Regions from separate parts of the Massilia genomosp. 1 genome, predicted to be linked through region 3. Evidence: riboswitches for the same ligand, from Rfam matches in the RefSeq annotation. Region 3 holds a riboswitch; each other region holds the start of a gene.
What was found. Region 3 has a riboswitch for cobalamin ahead of F1735_RS21430 (CbtB domain-containing protein). Riboswitches for the same ligand answer to the same signal wherever they lie in the genome.
Positions count from the first base shown of each region.

Region 1: linked by a shared signal. The riboswitch ahead of F1735_RS17720 (TonB-dependent receptor) and the one ahead of F1735_RS21430 (CbtB domain-containing protein) in region 3 are both predicted to bind cobalamin.
Region 2: linked by a shared signal. The riboswitch ahead of F1735_RS24765 (TonB-dependent receptor plug domain-containing protein) and the one ahead of F1735_RS21430 (CbtB domain-containing protein) in region 3 are both predicted to bind cobalamin.
Region 4: linked by a shared signal. The riboswitch ahead of F1735_RS29105 (TonB-dependent receptor) and the one ahead of F1735_RS21430 (CbtB domain-containing protein) in region 3 are both predicted to bind cobalamin.

Region 1 covers NZ_WHJF01000046.1:5,207-9,412, forward strand. Annotated here, with positions in the region: gene F1735_RS17715 (LodA/GoxA family CTQ-dependent oxidase) at 1-1,604, opposite strand, end outside; cobalamin riboswitch at 1,944-2,178, shown strand; gene F1735_RS17720 (TonB-dependent receptor) at 2,355-4,206, shown strand, end outside.
Region 2 covers NZ_WHJF01000084.1:18,299-22,504, forward strand. Annotated here, with positions in the region: gene F1735_RS24760 (FecCD family ABC transporter permease) at 1-337, opposite strand, end outside; gene F1735_RS24765 (TonB-dependent receptor plug domain-containing protein) at 386-2,269, opposite strand; cobalamin riboswitch at 2,352-2,583, opposite strand; gene F1735_RS24770 (histidine phosphatase family protein) at 2,578-3,123, opposite strand; gene F1735_RS24775 (adenosylcobinamide-GDP ribazoletransferase) at 3,125-3,916, opposite strand; gene cobT (nicotinate-nucleotide--dimethylbenzimidazole phosphoribosyltransferase) at 3,926-4,206, opposite strand, start outside.
Region 3 covers NZ_WHJF01000063.1:24,895-29,100, forward strand. Annotated here, with positions in the region: gene F1735_RS21415 (cobaltochelatase subunit CobN) at 1-345, opposite strand, end outside; gene F1735_RS21420 ((2Fe-2S) ferredoxin domain-containing protein) at 335-670, opposite strand; gene F1735_RS21425 (CbtA family protein) at 674-1,438, opposite strand; gene F1735_RS21430 (CbtB domain-containing protein) at 1,429-1,626, opposite strand; cobalamin riboswitch at 1,777-2,001, opposite strand; gene F1735_RS21435 (hypothetical protein) at 2,080-2,448, opposite strand; gene F1735_RS21440 (hypothetical protein) at 2,516-2,881, opposite strand; gene F1735_RS21445 (YfaP family protein) at 3,012-3,764, opposite strand; gene F1735_RS21450 (DUF2300 domain-containing protein) at 3,782-4,206, opposite strand, start outside.
Region 4 covers NZ_WHJF01000124.1:9,473-13,678, forward strand. Annotated here, with positions in the region: gene F1735_RS29095 (hypothetical protein) at 1-265, opposite strand, end outside; gene F1735_RS29100 (M1 family metallopeptidase) at 265-2,349, opposite strand; cobalamin riboswitch at 2,475-2,633, shown strand; gene F1735_RS29105 (TonB-dependent receptor) at 2,710-4,206, shown strand, end outside.

The sequences.
Region 1 (4,206 bases), on a different contig from region 3:
CGGCACAGTTCCGGGTCCATCACTTTGGCGTAGTTGGCGGCGCTGAGCACCTGGTTCGGCACCCGCGCCGGCCAGAAGGTCGGCAGGTAGGGGTCGTACTGCTCGTCGTAGCCGGACCGGCAACTGGCGGTGTCGGTCTGCCACGGCACCGCCATCCAGCGCGTGACCGAGCCGGGAGACTGCCCATACAAGGGGCCATCGAAGCAACACGCCTCGGCCGGGGTCAAGGTTGTGCCATAGTCCGGCTCGGGATCGTCGGCGGCACGGTGGCGCCACCGGTACGGCTCGCTGTACATCGAGGCGTGGCGCACCGGCCACGTCATCTCGCAGCCGGGATGGAAGGCGTCGCCCAGGCAGAACTCGAGCGCGGCGCGGTCGAGCATGGCCGCCTGTTCCGCAAGCGGCACGCCGGCGATGTCGCGCGTGGCCCCGATAGCGGCGGCGGGATCGTAATCGGCGATGAACTTGCCCTCCGCCCAGCGCGCCAGCATCGCCAGCTGCGTGACGGTCAGCGCAGTCATGGCCCGCGGGATGGGCGGCATCGGCAAGTCCATCGCATCGCCATAGACCCAGGGCCAGGGCTTCATCGACGCATCCTGGTACTGCGGGTTGCGGAACGCGTTGGCGACCGTCCTGCGCAACTGCGCATACGTCTTGCCTCCTTGCGCGAGCTTGCGCAGATAGTCCGGCGCCAGGAAATCCTGCGGCATGCCGTGGCCGAAGCCGGCCGCGAAGCCACCGTTCATCCATTGAAGGTCGGACAGCGCCTTGAAAATCGGCAGCAAGTCGTTCTTGAACGAGGGCTCGACCGGTACCGGCAGTTGCCCGGCCTGGATGGCGACATCGGTCATCACGGCGTACATGGTGCGTACCGATTTTTGTTGCGGCCCGTAGTTCGGCGGCGCCACCACCACCCATGCCGGCGCGACCTGCAAGTCGCGTCCGCCCAGCCGTACGCGCGCGCTGACCGGGCCATCGCCGGTATCGTCGTACCAGCCATCATTGTTGGCGAACGTGACCGGGGCGCTGCCGGTATACGATGCCGACATGCCGTGCCCGCCGAATACCCACAGGCGGCCGCGCGGATCGGTGCGCAACTCGCCCAGCGGCACCGGAATGCCGAAGCAGCTGCCGCCATCGAACTGGTAGCGCTGGCCGGCGGCCGATGGCGCATCGATGCTGCGCGGCCCGGGGCGGATGGCCAAGCTGGCGCGCTCGAGCAGCGCCACCTTGGCATTGCGGCGCGTGGACGGCGTTGCGGTGGCCGCTTCCGGGATGTCGAGTGCGATCTCGAAGTTATACCAGGCCGCCTTGTGATTGGCCAGTTCGACCGTCCATTCAATCTCGACGCCATCCTGCATGGTCAGTTCGCACAGCACCCGCCCTTGCCCGTCGTAGCCATAGATGCGGAACTCGGCCACCTCGCGTTTGAGCGCGCCGGCGCCGTCACGGTAGAAGTTGAGGGGCTTGGGCAAGGGATCGATCACCTGCGGGCCGACGTAGAAGCCATCGTCCTCCCTGGAATTACCCACCCGCGCGATGCCGATCGACGGGTGGATCTTCGCGTACACGACCTGGTCTGCTAGCTTGCTCTCGGTGCTCATGACGGCCCCTTTCAAGGTGTTGGCCTTACTCCTTCAATTGCTGAGCGGGCGGGGATGAGCCCGTCCTCCTGTCACGCACATGCATGGGGATACGCAACGCCGCCCCATCGATCACCTACCCATATTGCCTCACCTGGCAAGCAAATCGCCAGCAAAGTTGACCCCTGTTTTTATTGCGCCACGCGTGACAATGTGTGATCAATACGTCATCGGATGAGCGTATGCTCCCCGGTGGCCGGCACGCCTCGCGCCGCCATATCCTTTACGCATGATTGCGCCATGCTGTTTGGCGAGCCGGACCGTGGCGCATGGAAATGTTGCCAAATGTCTCAGCAGTCCGTATGATTGCCACGTTTTGGTGCTAGCGGCCTTGCTCTGAAGGCCGCAGTTAAACGGGAAACACGCGCTGGTTTCAGCGGCAAACGTGTGCTGTCCCCGCAACGGTAAAGCAGGCGCCGCATGTCGTCCAACGATGCGCGGCCGGTTGTCTTCATGGTCCACTGTGCCGCCGGCATGGGAAGGCGAGGCAATCTGACCTGTTAGCCCGGATACCGGCCAGGACGCATGGAAGCGAAGCGGCCGGGAACTGCCGTGTTTGTGGATCGCACGGCAGCGCGCGCAATGGCGTCGCGCCCGCCCCGCCATCGACTCTCACGCCGGCGTCGGCCGCCGCTTATTTTTTCTCGGCGCACGGGGATGTGCGCCGCACAAAAAACAGGCCGGCCGGTCCGGTCTTTACAGAGAGTACCCGTGAAAAATACCACCCCTGCCCCGTCGCCACGCGGGCTGCGCCGGCTGTCGCCGCTGCTGCTGGCGGCCCTGCCCACCTTCGCCTTCGCCAACGCCGCCGTCGATGGCGATGCGCCTTCTCCGGTCCAGCAAGTGCGCGTGTCCGCCAGCCTGATCCCGCTCGGCGTCGCCGATTCGGCCAACCAGGGCACGGTCACCGCCAGGCAGCTCGAAAACCGTCCCTTGCTGCGCACCGGCGAGCTGCTCGAAGCGGTGCCCGGCCTGATCGTGACCCAGCACGCGGGCGACGGCAAGGCCAATCAATATTTCGCGCGCGGATTCAATCTCGATCACGGCACCGATTTCCGCACCAGCGTGATGGGGATGCCGGTCAACCTGCCGACCAACGCGCACGGCCAGGGCTATTCGGACCTGAACTTCCTGATTCCAGAGCTGCTCAGCACCATCGAGTACAAAAAAGGCACTTACTATGCCGAGGAAGGCGACTTTTCGGTCGCCGGCGCGGCCGCGTTCGACTACGTGCGGCAGATGGAGCAAGGCTTGCTGAGCGTGGAGGCGGGCCAGCATCGCTTCCAGCGCGTGCTGGTGGCCAACTCGACCGCGCTGGCCGGCGGCGCGCTGCTGTACGCGCTCGAACGCGCGGGCCAGGATGGTCCCTGGGAGACGCCGGAACGCTACAAGCGCGTCAACGGCGTGCTGTCGTACCACCGCTCGGCCGGCGATGACGAGATCCGGGTGACGGCGATGGCGCTGCGTTCGTCCTGGACCTCGACCGACCAGGTGCCGCAGCGCGCGCTGGCCGCCGGCCTGATCGGCCGCTACGGCACCCTGGCCCCGACCGACGGCGGCCAGACCGCGCGCTACAGCGTCTCCGGCGAGTGGAGCCGCCAGTACGGCGACGGCGCCAGCAAGGTCAATGCCTACCTCATCGCCTCGCGGCTCGACCTGTTCAGCGACTTTACCTATATGCTCGGCGACCCCGGGCACGGCGACCAGTTCCACCAGGCTGAAAACCGCCGCATTCTCGGCTTGAACGCGGCGCGCACATGGCGCCACGCGCTCGGGCCTTTCGCTTCCGAGACCGCGCTCGGCGTTCAGCTGCGCGCGGATCGCCTGGCGCCGGTCGGCCTGTATCTGAGCCAGGCGCGCCAGCGCCTGTCGACGGTGCGCGAAGACGACGTCAAGGAGCGCAGCGGCGCGCTGTATCTGTCCAACAGCACCGTCTGGGCGCCCTGGCTGCGCACTGTCGCCGGCTTGCGCGCCGACCGTTACACGTTCGACGTGGACAGCGACACGCCCGCCAACTCCGGCAAGGTCGATGCGCGCATCACCAGTCCCAAGTTCACCGCCATTTTCACGGCGGGCAAACATGCGGAGATCTACCTGAACTGGGGACAAGGCTTTCACAGCAACGACGCGCGCGGCGTCACCGGCAGCGTCGATCCGACAACCGGCCTGGCGGTCGATGCCGACGGTGCCGCGATCGAGCGCGCCACGCCGCTGGTGCGCGGAACCGGCAAAGAGGCCGGCTTGCGGCTGGCCGGGCTGGTGCCGGGCATGCAGACCACCATCGCCGCCTGGCGGCTCGACCTCGATTCCGAACTGATCTTCATCGGCGACGCCGGCACCACCGAAGCGGGCCGCCCGAGCCGGCGCCACGGCATCGAACTGGCCAATTTTTACACGCCGGCCAAGGACTGGATCATCGACGCCAACCTGGCCTGGTCGCACGCGCGCTTTCGCGACCACGATCCGGCCGGCGCCTTCATTCCCGGTTCGATCAGCCGCACCGCCTCGCTCGGCGTCTCGGGCGTGGCCGGCGCGTGGTCGGGCGGCGTGCGCCTGCGCTATT
Region 2 (4,206 bases), on a different contig from region 3:
CCAGCGCGCCGACCGAGGCGCCGGCCGAGATGCCCAGTACATATGGCTCGGCCAGGGGATTGCGCAGCAAGGCTTGCATCATCACGCCGGCCAGCGCGAGCGCGCCGCCGGTGACAAAGGCCACCAGTGCGCGCGACAGGCGCAGGTCGAGCAGGGTGGCGGCCAGGGTCGAGGTGTCGCCTTTCGCAAGCGCCATGAGCGCGCCCGGCATCTCCGCCAGCGGGACCGGCACCGAGCCGACCATCCCGGCGATGACCAGGCTTGCCAATGCCAGCAGCGTCAGCGTCGTGATGATGACGCTGGCCCGGTGGCGCATAGTGCGAAAGAACGGATGCATGCGACTCCTGTGTGGTACTTAATTGTGCTTAACGGTCCTTAACGGTGCTTAACGGATGCCGTAGCCGATGCCGGCAAACAGCTGGCGGCCCGCAGTGGCGTAATTGCGCGCCAGTTCGTATTGTTTGTCGGCGACGTTGTTCAACCGTAGCACGGCTGACCAGTCGTGGGCAAATCGGTACGAGGCAAACAGGTTCACCAGGCCGTAGCCGGGCAGCGTGCTGCGGTTGGCCAGGTCGTCGAAGCGCTTGCCGGATACCTGCACGCCGACGCCGGCGATCAGGTTGCCCGCGTTGTACTCCACGGCGAACTTGGCGTGGCGTTTGGCGCGCCGTTGCAGGTTTTTGCCGGTGGTGTCGTCGCGCGGGTCCTGGAAGTCGAGCGAGCCGCTCATGTCGACATCGCCCAGGCGGGTGCGCGCGCCGAGGCTGACGCCTTCCAGCGTGGCGCGGTTGACATTGTAGGCGCAGCCGTTCGGGTGCGAATCGCGCTGCACCGGGCATTTGCCGGTGTTGACCAGCAGGTCGGTCAGGCGGTTGCGGTACCAGACCGCGCTCGCTTCAGTCGTGCCGTCGTTGTAGTACACGCCGCCTTCGACGTTTTTACCTTGTTCCGGCTTGTTGGTGTCGACCCCATAGCCTGGGTAATACAGTTCGTTGAAGGTCGGTGCGCGGAAACTGGTGCCGGCGCTGGCATTCACGCGCAGCGCGCGCGTAAGCTTGTAGCCGTAGCCGATGCCGCCGGTGGTCTTGTCGCCGTACTGGGTGCTGTCATCGCGCCGTGCGCTGGCGCTGGCCAGGTGGTTGCCGCGCTTCGCCGAGTAGGCGGCGGCGACCGAATTGGTGGCGCGGCTGGTGTTCAAGGCGCGCGTGGTGTCGGCGAACACGCTCTCCACGCGCCGTTCGAGCACCAGTTGCAGCAGGTCGCTTCCAAGGGCGAGGTCGTGCTGCATGCTGTAGGCGTGCGCGCGCGTGTCGATGCGGTTGCTGGCGCTGGCGCTGGTGAAATTGACCGATTTGTCGTCGGCCTCGGAAGCCTGCAGACTCATTTTCCAGCCGCTGGTGAACTGGTGTTTGGAAAAGACGGCGATGTTGTCCATGTTTTGCACGCTGCGCACGTCGAACGGGTTCGGGCCGGAGTCGTACTGCGACGCCAGGTGGCTGTGCAGGTACAGCAGGCCCGCTTCGTGGCCCTTGGCCAGCACGATGCCCAACTGGCCGCTGGCGCTGTCGCGCGCGTAGCCGTCGTTGTCCTGGTTATACGACGAGGCGCCCGGCTTGGTGGCCGAGAAGCCCTGGTCCTTGTCTTTCGACAGACCGAAGGCATAGTTGATGCTGTTGTCGCCTTCGCTGGCGCCGGCCACCCCGAACGTCATGGCGCGCGCCTTGTCGCTGCCCGCTTCCACGGAAGCGCTAACGGCGGCCGGGCCGGCGCCGCGCCGGGTGAAGATCTGCACCACGCCGCCGATGGCGTCGGCGCCGTACATGGTGGCCAGCGGGCCGTAGACGATTTCGACCCGGTCGATGTTCGCCAGCGGCAGGGTGGCCCAGTTGGCGATGCCGCTGGTGGACGAGCCGATGCGCACGCCGTCGACCAGCACCACGGTCTGCTTGGGGTCGCCGCCGCGGATAAACACTTGGGATGCGGTGCCCGGGCCGCCGTTACGGGTGATCTCGATGCCGCGCTGCTTTTGCAGCAGCTCGACGACGTTGCCGGCGCCGGAGCGTGCAATGTCGGTCGCGCTGATCAGCACATGGTCGCTCAGGACGTCGGAAGACGGCTGCGGCGCGCGCGCGGCGGTGATGATGACGGCAGTATTGGCAGTATTGGCAGTATTGGCGGAATCGACGGGGCTGTCGGCGAGGGCGCAAGGGGAGGTAAAAGCTAGCGCGAGCGACGTCAGGGCCGCGTGGCGTACAACAGGAAAGGTCATGACAAGTCTTCAGTGAATGCGATTGCGAGCAACCGGCCGACGTCCCCGTTGGCCAGATTGAAAAGGAGCGCGCAACTGTCGCACGTTCCCACCTGTGTTGGCCGGTATCCGGGCTGGCAAATGCGGCCGTCTCACCTTCCCATGCCAAATGCACAGTGGTCAATCGAGGCGGCTCGTCGCCATGTCAGCGACATTTGCTTACCGTTGCGGGGGCAGCACACGTTGGCCTGTATTGTCCTGTCACAGGCTTCGTGTTTCCCAGTTTAACTGCGCTCATGGACATGGGCGCGGGCACCAAAACCCGATAATTATACACAGTCGATGATGACGGTCTCGCCGTAGGCGATGGCGTGGGGACGCTGCGCCGCTTCCAGCGCCATGGCCTCGGGTTCCAGTCCGCGCGCGCGGGCCAGCAGCAGGCGGATGGCGCCGGCGTGGCAGATGACGGTGGCGGCGCTCGTGTGCGAGTGCATGCAATCGGCATAAAACGCCGACACGCGGCGCGCCATGTCGGTCACGCTTTCGCCCCCACCGGGGCGGTAGCCGGCCATGTCGGCGGCCCAGGCGTCGATGGCGGCGCGCTCAATGTCGTCCCAGCGGCGCATTTCCCAGTCGCCGAAATCGAGTTCGGCCAGGCGCGCGTCGTAGCGCACCGCTGCCCCGCCCAAGGCTTGCGCCAATCCGGCGCAGCGCCGCAGGGGGCTCGAGAACATCGGTGCGCCGGCCGGCAGGCGCTCGCGCAGGGCGGGCAGGGCCAGCGCCTGCAGATCAGGATCGACAGTCAGGTCGGTGCGCCCGTAGCACACACCTGGCGCCACCTGCGGCGCCAGGTGGCGCACCAGATACAGGCGCATGTCAGGGCCAGGCGCCGCGATGGAAAAACGCCAGCAGCGCCAGGTAGATGACCACTTCGGCCACCTGCTGCACGGCGCCCAGGCAGTCGCCGGTGTAACCGCCGATGCGGCGCAGGCACTTGGCGCCCAGCCAGCACGCCACCAGCGCGGCGCCGGCCACGCTGGCGAGCAGGGCGAGCCAGGGCAGCATGCCGGCCGTTGCCAGGGCCAGCGCGGGCACGCCGGCGCAGGCGCAGGCGATGCCGAATTCCCGGTGGCTCATATGCTGGGCCATCGGCTTGGCCTTGCCCTCGGCGCGCGCGTAGTCCATTTCCCAGATCAGGCTCACCGCCGCAAGGCGCGATAAAGGATGGGCGATGAACAGCGCGACCATGACGGCCGGTGTGGGCAGGGACCACAGCGCGGCGCACTTGAGGCCCACCGTCAGCCCCATGCCGACCGCGCCATAGGTGCCGATGCGCGAGTCCTTCATGATTTCGAGCACGCGCTCTGTGCTCAAGCCGCCGCCGAAACCGTCGCACATGTCGGCCAGGCCGTCTTCGTGGAAGGCGCCGGTCAGGTAGATGGCCGCCGCCGTCGACAATATCACCGCCACGGGAGCGGGAAAGAGCGCCGCCGCGCCGGCGTACACCGCCGCCGCCACGCTGGCCACCACCACCCCGACCAGCGGAAAATAGCGTGACGCATGGTGTAGCCAGGATGGATCGAAGCCCACCCAGCCCGGAATCGGCACGCGCGTGAAGAACTGCAGCGCGATGAAGAACAGCCGGCACTGGTGGACGATGCTGGCCATGGCTTGTATTTACGCCGACTGGCCGCTGACGCGCGCCGACTGGAAGGTGGCCATCTCGCCGAGGAAGTTGACGGCCGCGTGCAGCAGCGGCAGCGCCAGCGCGCAGCCGGTGCCTTCGCCCAGGCGCAGGCCGAGGTTCAAGAGCGGCCTGGCGTGAAAATGTTCGAGCATGCGCGCGTGGCCCGCTTCGTCCGAGCAGTGCGAGAAGACGCAGTAGTCGAGGATGGCCGGCTGCATGCGCGCCGCCACCAGCAGCGCGCTACTGACAATGAAGCCATCGATCAGCAGCA
Region 3 (4,206 bases):
CGCTGCGACGGTCGATACCGCGGCCAGCTCCGGATCGGGCTCGCCGGTGCCGCTGATGGCGATCAGGTGCTGGCCGGTGCGGCGCGCATGACTGACCAGGTCGGCAAAACCAGGGACGCTGCCGAGTCGTCCGAGGACGCGCAAGATGATGATGCGCGCGCCCTGCACCTCGCGCGTGAGCAGCGCCGTAGCGCCGTCAGCGTCGAGTCCTTGCAGGTTCACGCCCGCCACCGCGCCGAACTCGGGCGGCAACTGGCTTACGGCGTGGTGCAGGACCGTCAGGTCGTTCGATGCGTGGGTAAGCAGCGCGATGGGCCCCGGGCCTTGAGGAAAATCAGGTGTCATTGTCCGCCACGAGTGTGTCGCCTTCGCCGATGCGATGGAAAATCAGGTCGGTCACTTCAGTGCCGCCAATCAGGTGCTCGCTGACGATGCGCGCGGCCGCCGCTTCATCGACGCGCCGGTACCACACGCCTTCGGGATACACCACCACGATCGGCCCTTCATTGCGGCACGCGACCATGCAGTGGGTGCGGGTGCGCTTGACGCACAAGTCCGGGCGCGCATCGATCTCGCGCCCCATATGCTCGAACACGGCCTGCGCCTGCACGCCGTTTTCGGTGCAGCGCGGGCCGACGCACATGAACACGTGCCGGTCGTGGGTGCGCATCGGTCAGCCGAACTTCTTGTAGAAGTAGCCCGACAGCGCGCCCATGGCCAGCCAGAAGGCGGCATTGGCGAGCAAGGTCGCGTACAGGAAGCTGCGTGCCAGCTCGGGCGGCGCACTGCTCGAATGGACCGCCGGCTGCGGCGATCCGACCAGGTGCGGCACGAACAGCAGCAAGGCGCCGGCGATCTTGAGCGGCCAGTTTTTGGCGAAGACCACCAGCGCCAGGCCGCCGGCACTGGCCGCGACGGTGGCGGTCCACCAGAGCTGGCGCGCCAGCAGCGGCGCGGCGACGGTGCCCGGCAGCTCGGGCGGCAAGCCGATCGAGGGCGCGACAAAGAACGCCGTGTAGCCGGCCGCGCCCCACAACAGGCCCGCGCGCCAGCCGCTTGCACGGCCGTGCAGGCTGATGGCCGCCGCCAGCAGCAGCGCAAAACCGACGCCGGCGCTGATATTGGCCAGCGCCGTGTAGAAGGTGCGTTCAAGACCGTCGTCCGGCTGCCAGCCGCCGTGTTCATGCGCGCTTTCGTGGGCACCATTGTCCGCATGCTCGTGCGGCGTGGCGTCGGCGTGACTGTGCGGCGCCGCCACTTCCAGCGCTACGGGCGCGGCGCTTTCGAACACCTCGGCCTGCAGGATGATGGGCGCCACTTGCACCTGTTGCACGCCGGTCAGCAGAAGGCCGGCGAGAATGCCGGCCGCCGCCGCGCTGGCGAGGATGCGGTTAAAGGTGCCCAGGCCCGTTGCGGGCGCGCTGCGAATCAGTGGCATGGAAAGCCGGCCGAGTGGCGGCTGTCGTGCGCCGCGTTGTGCAGCGTTTCCATCGAGGCGAAGCCGGCGCCGAACAGCAGCACGGCGCCAAGGCTGGCGGCGCACATGGCTTGCACGATGCGCTCCTTGATGGCGGTAAACGGGACTTGTTCGTCAAAGGTGGGGGTGACGCTGCGGATCGACGACATGGCATTCCTTCCAAAAGCACTGCGCATAGAGCCAGTCCAATGCAGACGCGCGCGTCTTGCCAAGGCCGGCAACCGGGGGCTTGCAAGGGGAGAAGGAACCTGAGATGGGTGCGGTACGCAGCGATCCACCTGGATCGCCCTCCGCGATACAAACGACTTACCGCTTCGGCTGGTTTCCGGGCTGGCGAGTGGCGGGGCCGAAGCCCACTTCCGGGATATGCGCCTTCCCATGCTTTGCACAGTGGCGTGATGCACATCCTTGACTCGCTTACCGTTGCGGGGGCAGCGCCGGCTTTGCTCCGTGAAGGAGCGCACCGGCTTCCCATTTAATCCGGCAAACGATTGTTTGCCAGAACCAGAAGCTTGACTACCGGCGAAGTATAGGTCTGGACTATATAAATTGCAAGGTTGCGCGCGAGGTGCGCGTCGCAGTGCGTGTCGCAGTGCCTGTATTTACCAGTCGCGCCATTGTTCGGTGATGTCTTGGTCGGCTTGCAGGCCGGCGTCCTTGGCAACCAGGTAGATGATGTCGCACAGTTTTTCGCGCTCTTCGGTCTCGATCACGCCGCCGGCGCGTTCATCGAACTCGTTGAGGGCCACGACGACGCGTTCAACTTCTTTCATGATCGCTGCATGGTCGGCAGGCTTGGGGAGCTTGTCGATGGCGGCGGCGTATGCATCGAGGATATTCGCACACGCGGCGATTTCGGCCTTGCCGTACGGGGGCTCGTTGTCCGGGTCTTCGGCGCAGCGCGCCATATAGGCAGCCATCTCGTCGAGCAGGTCGGCGCGGATTGAGGCGATGTCGGGATTCGGTGGCATGACGCGGCACTCCTGCAAAATTGATGGGGTGCCAATGTAGCATGAAGCGGCGCGCCGCCGCCTTACATTACTCGCTGAATTCGATGTCCATCTGCTTGCCGTCGTAGCAGAACGTCATCTGCTCGCCTTCTTCGTCGCGGATCTCCAGCACACCGCCCGGTTCGACGAAGGGTCCGAGCGTGTCGAACAGGCGAATCAGCCAGTTGGTGATGATCTCGATATCGCCGCCGTCAATCAGCAGCGCGCCTTCCTGGCGCTGGCTGGTGAAGCCGATCGATTCAAGGAAAGCCGGGAAGTCGCGTTCGGCGCGTGCGCGTTCGGCGAAAAAGGAGTCGCATCCTTCGAACGATGTGCGAATCGCGTTGAACGCCTCCGGTTGCCGGGCGTTCCTGATAACGATGCTGGCATCGTAGATCCATGCTGCAGTACTCACTTGCACTCCAATTCGTCATAAGACTGGCGCGGTCGGTACGCAGCCAGGATCGTATTTCCTGACGACAGTTTTACATGCCTTTCAAAAACTGTCAAAGCGCCGATGAAGGGCGTTGTTTTCGGAGCGCAGGTCAAGGAAACACGAACGACTTGACCAAGGTCAGTTCACCCGGCGCGCGCAATGGCACGCGCACCACTTCCTGGCGCTCGTTCGGTGAATTTTCGTTGGTGATGATCGCCACCTGCGCCACCGTCAGGATGCCGCTGTCCTGGCCAGCCCCGTAATAGTTCACATAGACGTGGTAGTTCCCCTTCGGCGGCGCGGCGCTGGAAAAGATCTCCGGGCCATAACCGGTGGTGACGTCGACATCGAGCGCGCCGCCGTTGGGCATGACCCGGTTGCCGTACCACGAGTGGCCGCCGTCGGGCGCGACCACGTGCAGGTCGACATCGGTGCCGTCGCTGTCCCACGACAGCACCACGCGCAGGCGCGACTGGGTTTTGCCGGCGTAGGAATCGAGGAACTGGGTGCGGTTGCGCGCCTTGCCGTCGGGCGAGCGCACTTCCACGCTGTTCGACCCGCGTCCGAAGGCGTACGGGCGCGCGAAGCTGCCGTCTTCCTGCACCGCCATCGGCATCGCCACGCCGTTGACCACCAGGGTGGCCGGCTTGCTCTTGCCCTTGGAGGCGATGCGCCCGCGAATCTCGGCCGTCGGACTCTGCCCCTCCTGCACGCTGACCGACGCCGCCGGATAATTCACATCCTGCGAATACGCCTCTTTGGCGCCCTTGGAATTGCGCCAGCCGCTGTTGGGCGAGTCGATCTTCACCTGGGCCAGGGCGGTGGTGGACAACAGCAGTGCGGATATCAACAGTATTTTCATGATCAGGTGTGGTGGGATTATTGATGCGCTTCCAGGCGCGTATCGACCAGGCGCCGCGCCAGTTGTTCGACCAGGACTTCATCCTGCCCGCTCGGGTGCTTGCGCAGGCCCAGGTGCAGGAACTCGTGTACCAGGGTGATGCGGTCCTCGCGGCTGGCCAGGCCGCGCAGATAGATCCGGTTACGCGACTGCTCCGAATACGGCGCGCCGCGCACCAGGTGGCATACCGCCGGTGGTTCGGCCGGTGTTTCGTAGCCGGCCTGTTTGCGCAGCACGCGCTCCCACTGCGGCAGTTCGCGCGCCAGCCACGCCTGCGCGCCGGGCAGGCGCACGCACTGCTGCGAGTCGCCGCCCGACAGCGTGGTCAGGTCGGCGCCGGGATAGGCCGCAGTCAGGATGGCGTCGAAACGCATTCCCTGCTGCGCCTGCCCCACCGCCTGGC
Region 4 (4,206 bases), on a different contig from region 3:
TGGCGCCGGCCTGGGTGAACGCCATCTGGTTGCGGCCGTGGATGGCCAGCAGGTCGCTGACGGCGGTCATGTCGAGCGCGCGCGCCAATGTGTGCGCATGCACCGAATAATCGAGGTGCGTCGAGAGCAGGTGCCAGGCCGGCAGCGCCAGGATCAGGGTTGGCGCGAGCATCCACAGGGTCCACAGCAGCAGCAGGCGCCATTGCAGCGCCGCGCGCGCCGCACGCGGGATGGATGCCATCGAAAAGGCGGGCGTCTGCTTCATCACACGGTCGCAATCAGGGAAAAGAGGATGTTGAAAAACGCCGCCACATCGCCGCTCCATCTGCGCGAGGCGCTGCCATCGGGTGCCAGTGTGCGGCTGTCATCGAGTTTGCTGGTGTCGAGGTAGTGCTGGCGCTTGGGATCGAGTTCGGCCGATACCGCCCTGGCCGGCTTGACCCAGTTGAAGGTGCGCCAGCGCTGCTGGTCGTCCCACACCACGGTCTCGCTGCTGCCGTCGGCAAATTTGACCAGCAGGCTTTGCGCCACCGGCACGCCGCGCCGCTGCAAGGTGACGCTGGTGCGCCACGGGCGCGCCGCGCCGGCCTTGGCGGCGACTTCTTCCTCGCTCGAAAAGCGCGAGATGCGGTCGTCCACGCTGGCGGCGGCGTACACCTGCTGTGCGAACGCCGCGTACACGGCGGCGCGCTGGCCGCTTACCTCGGCCAGCGTCTCGCGCAGGTCGGCGATGCTCGGATGGCGGAACTTCCAGCGCTTGTAGTATTCCTTGAAGGCGCGCTCGGTCGCCTCCTTGCCGATGCGCTCTTCCAGGTCGCGCAGCATGGTCGCGCTGCGCACGTACACCGGGCCGATGCCCTGCAAGCGCATGTGGGCGTTCTGCCCGATCGGGTCGGCCGGCTCGTGCCGCGGGGCGTCGTGGCGTTCGACATCGAAGCCCTTGAAACCAGGCGCCAGGCCGAGCGCCTTGAGCCAGCGCGGGCCCAGGTACACCTGCTGGCCGGTCTCGCGCAGCATGCGGTAGTCCCAGTATTCGTTCAGGCCTTCGTCGAGCATCGGCTCCTCGAATTCGTTGGAGGCGACGATGCCGTAAAAGTAGCCGTGGCCGACTTCGTGGATGGTGACGAAATCGAGGTCGAAGGCGCCGGCCGTGCCGGGCGCCACCTTGTCGTGGCCGGTGGCGGTGATGAAGGTCGGATACTCCATGCCGCCGGCGTCGTCGGCGTTGAACGGCGGGATCACGATGGTCAGCGTTTTGTACGGATACGGGCCGAGCGTCTTCGAGAAATAGGTCAGCGCATCGGTGGCGGCCTTGAGCGCCGGCGCGGCGCTGGCCGCACGGTCGGGCGGGAACAGCACCGTCAACGCTACCTGGGCGCTGCCCGGCGCGCTCCAGGTAGCGCGCAGGGGCGGCGCGGTGCGCTTGTCGGCGGTCCAGGCGAAGTCGTGGACGTCGCCCTGCACGTAGTGGTGGGTCAGCATGCCGCCGCGTTCGGCCGGCGCTCCTTGCAGCTCGCCCGTGGCGCCCACCGTATAGCCCTTGGGCGCGGTGAGCTTGACGTCGTAGCGGCCGAAGTCGGCGTAGAACTCGGACTCGTGGTGGTACTCATGCACGTTCCAGCGCGCCCGCGTGGCGCCGCGTTCTCCGGGCAGTTCGAGCACGCCGATCTTGGGGAACCACTGGGCCACCAGATGAAAGCTGCCGAAGTAGCCGGTGTCGCACACCACGCGCGGCAGGCGGGTCAAGAAGGCGATGTCGACACTGGTGGAGGCGCCCGGCGCCACCGGCGCCGGCAGGTCGAAGCGCACCACGGTTTGGTCGCTGGCGGGGCCGTTGTCGGGATGGACAAACGACCAGTCGACCTTGGCCCCGCCCTGGGTCACGCTGCGCAGCGAAATATCGCCCCACTCGCCGGGCCGGATGGTGGCATCGTTGCCGGCCTCGCGCTGCTCGGTGAAGTAGGTGCTGCCCGCGCTCTTGAAGGCGTTCATGTACAGGTGCAGGTAGACGCTGCGCACGGTCTCCTTGCTGCGGTTGCGCCAGGTGAGCTTCTGCTTGCCGTCGATCGTGTGCGCGACCGGGTCGAGGGTCGCTTCGATCTGGTAATCCACCACGCGCTCCGACAGGGTCGGCTCGCTGCCGCTGCGCGGCCCGCCCCACGCGTCCGGGGCGCTCGGCACGTGTACCGCGCCGGCCGACGGCAGGGCGAAGCCGATCCCGACATCGGTCACCGGTTCGGGGATCGGCGTGATGCTGATGTCGGCCTGCGCCAGCAGCTCGGCGCCGGCGACGGCGGCAGCGGCGAGCAGCAGCGCCTTGAGGGCCAGGGTTCGGGTTCGGGCTTGCATGCGTTCTCCTGCGCCGGCGGGGCGCTGATTCGATAAAAAGGTAAATACGGGGTTTGCCGGGCGGCCGGCGCGCCGCACAGCATGCCACAACGCGCGCCGCCACGCAGTCCGGATGGCGACTCCGATTATAATGGCGCAGTTTTGGTGCCCGCCCGCGTCTTCACGCCGGCAGTTAAACGGGAAACACGGAGATAGACTCTTAGTGTGCTGCCCCCGCAACGGTAAGCCAGGCGCGCCATGAGCGCCTTGCCAGCCCGGATACCGGCCAAAACAGGGGGACCCGACGCCGCATCGCGCGTCGGTCCGTGCAATCCGGCTTGCGGGGACGCAGGCCAGGACTCATTTTCTGAAGACGACATCATGATTTTTGCAGTATCGCCGCGCCGCGCGCTCTCTGCCAGGCCGCTTGCGCTGGCTTCCGCCCTGTCCCTGTGTTTTGCCTCCGGCGCCGCGCTGGCGGCCCAGGCCCTGCCTGAAGTAACCATCACCGGTGCGCGCTTCGCCAGCGATCCGGCGCTCGCTCCGATCGGCGCGACCGTCATCAGCGCCGACGACATCCGCCGCGCCGGCGCGGCCGACGTCAACCAGGCCATCCGCAAGATCGGCGGCGTGTACGGCCGCCAGAGCCTGGACGGCTCGCCCGACTTCAGCCTCGATTTGCGCGGCTTCGGCACCAACAGCAGCCAGAACATGGTCGTCACGCTCGACGGCGTGCGCATGTCCGAGAGTCAATTGAGCAATGCGACCCTGTCGTCGATCCCGATCGAGACGGTCGAGCGCATCGACATCATTCGCGGCGGCGCCAGCGTGCTGTATGGCGAAGGCGCCACCGGCGGCGTGATCCGCATCGTCACGAAACGCCCGCAAGCGAACGGCCGGCGCGGCATGCTGCGCGCCGAAATGGGCCAGTTCGGCCTGCGCGACCTGCGCGCCGCCCTGGCCCAGTCGTGGAACGGGTTTGCGCTCGACGCCTCGCTCGGCAGCGCCCGCACCGACAACTACCGCGACCACAACGGCTTCGAGCTCGATACCTTCAGCGGCGGCGCCCAGTGGGCTTACCAGGGCGGCCGCGCCGGCGTGCGTTACGACCGCGCGCGCCAGGAGTCCGACCTGCCGGGCGCCCTGAGCGCGCGCCAGTTCGGCGACAACCCGCGCCAGGCCAATACGCCGGACGATATCGGCGCGCTCGATTCGGACCGCCTGACCGCGTTTGCCGAGCAGCGCATCGGCGCCGTCGACCTGGCCGCCGAGCTGTCGCGCCGCGAGCGCACCGCCCGTTCGACCTATTTCTACACGCTCGAAGGCGCGCGCGTGGCATCGAAGGCGACCTACGGGAGCGTGCAGACGCAATTCTCGCCGCGCGTGCGCCACCTGGCGCAAATGGATGGCATGCTCAACGAACTGGTGGCCGGCGTCGACCTGGTCAAATGGACGCGCGTGACCGAGTCGGATTATTCGAACGCCGATGCGACGCAAAAGTCGAAAGCGCTGTACCTGCGCGATGAACTCACCTTCGGCGGCGCGCACAAGGCCCGCGTGGCTGTGGGGGCGCGCCGCGAGCGCTTCGAGAAGGACGCCACCGATACGCTCGCCTTCGCCAAGCCTTACGACACCAAGCAAACCCTCAACGCATGGGAAGTGCAGGGCAGTGTCGACGTCATGCCGGCCGTACACCTGTACGCCAAGGCCGGGCGCAGCTACCGCGTGGCCAACGTCGACGAAAACGGCTACCGTTCCTCGCCCGGCTTGCTGGCGCCGCAAACCTCGCGCGACCTGGAACTGGGCCTTGTCTATGGCACCGCGAGCCTGGGCGCGAGCGCGCGCATGTTCCGCCACCAGCTGCGCAACGAGATCTTT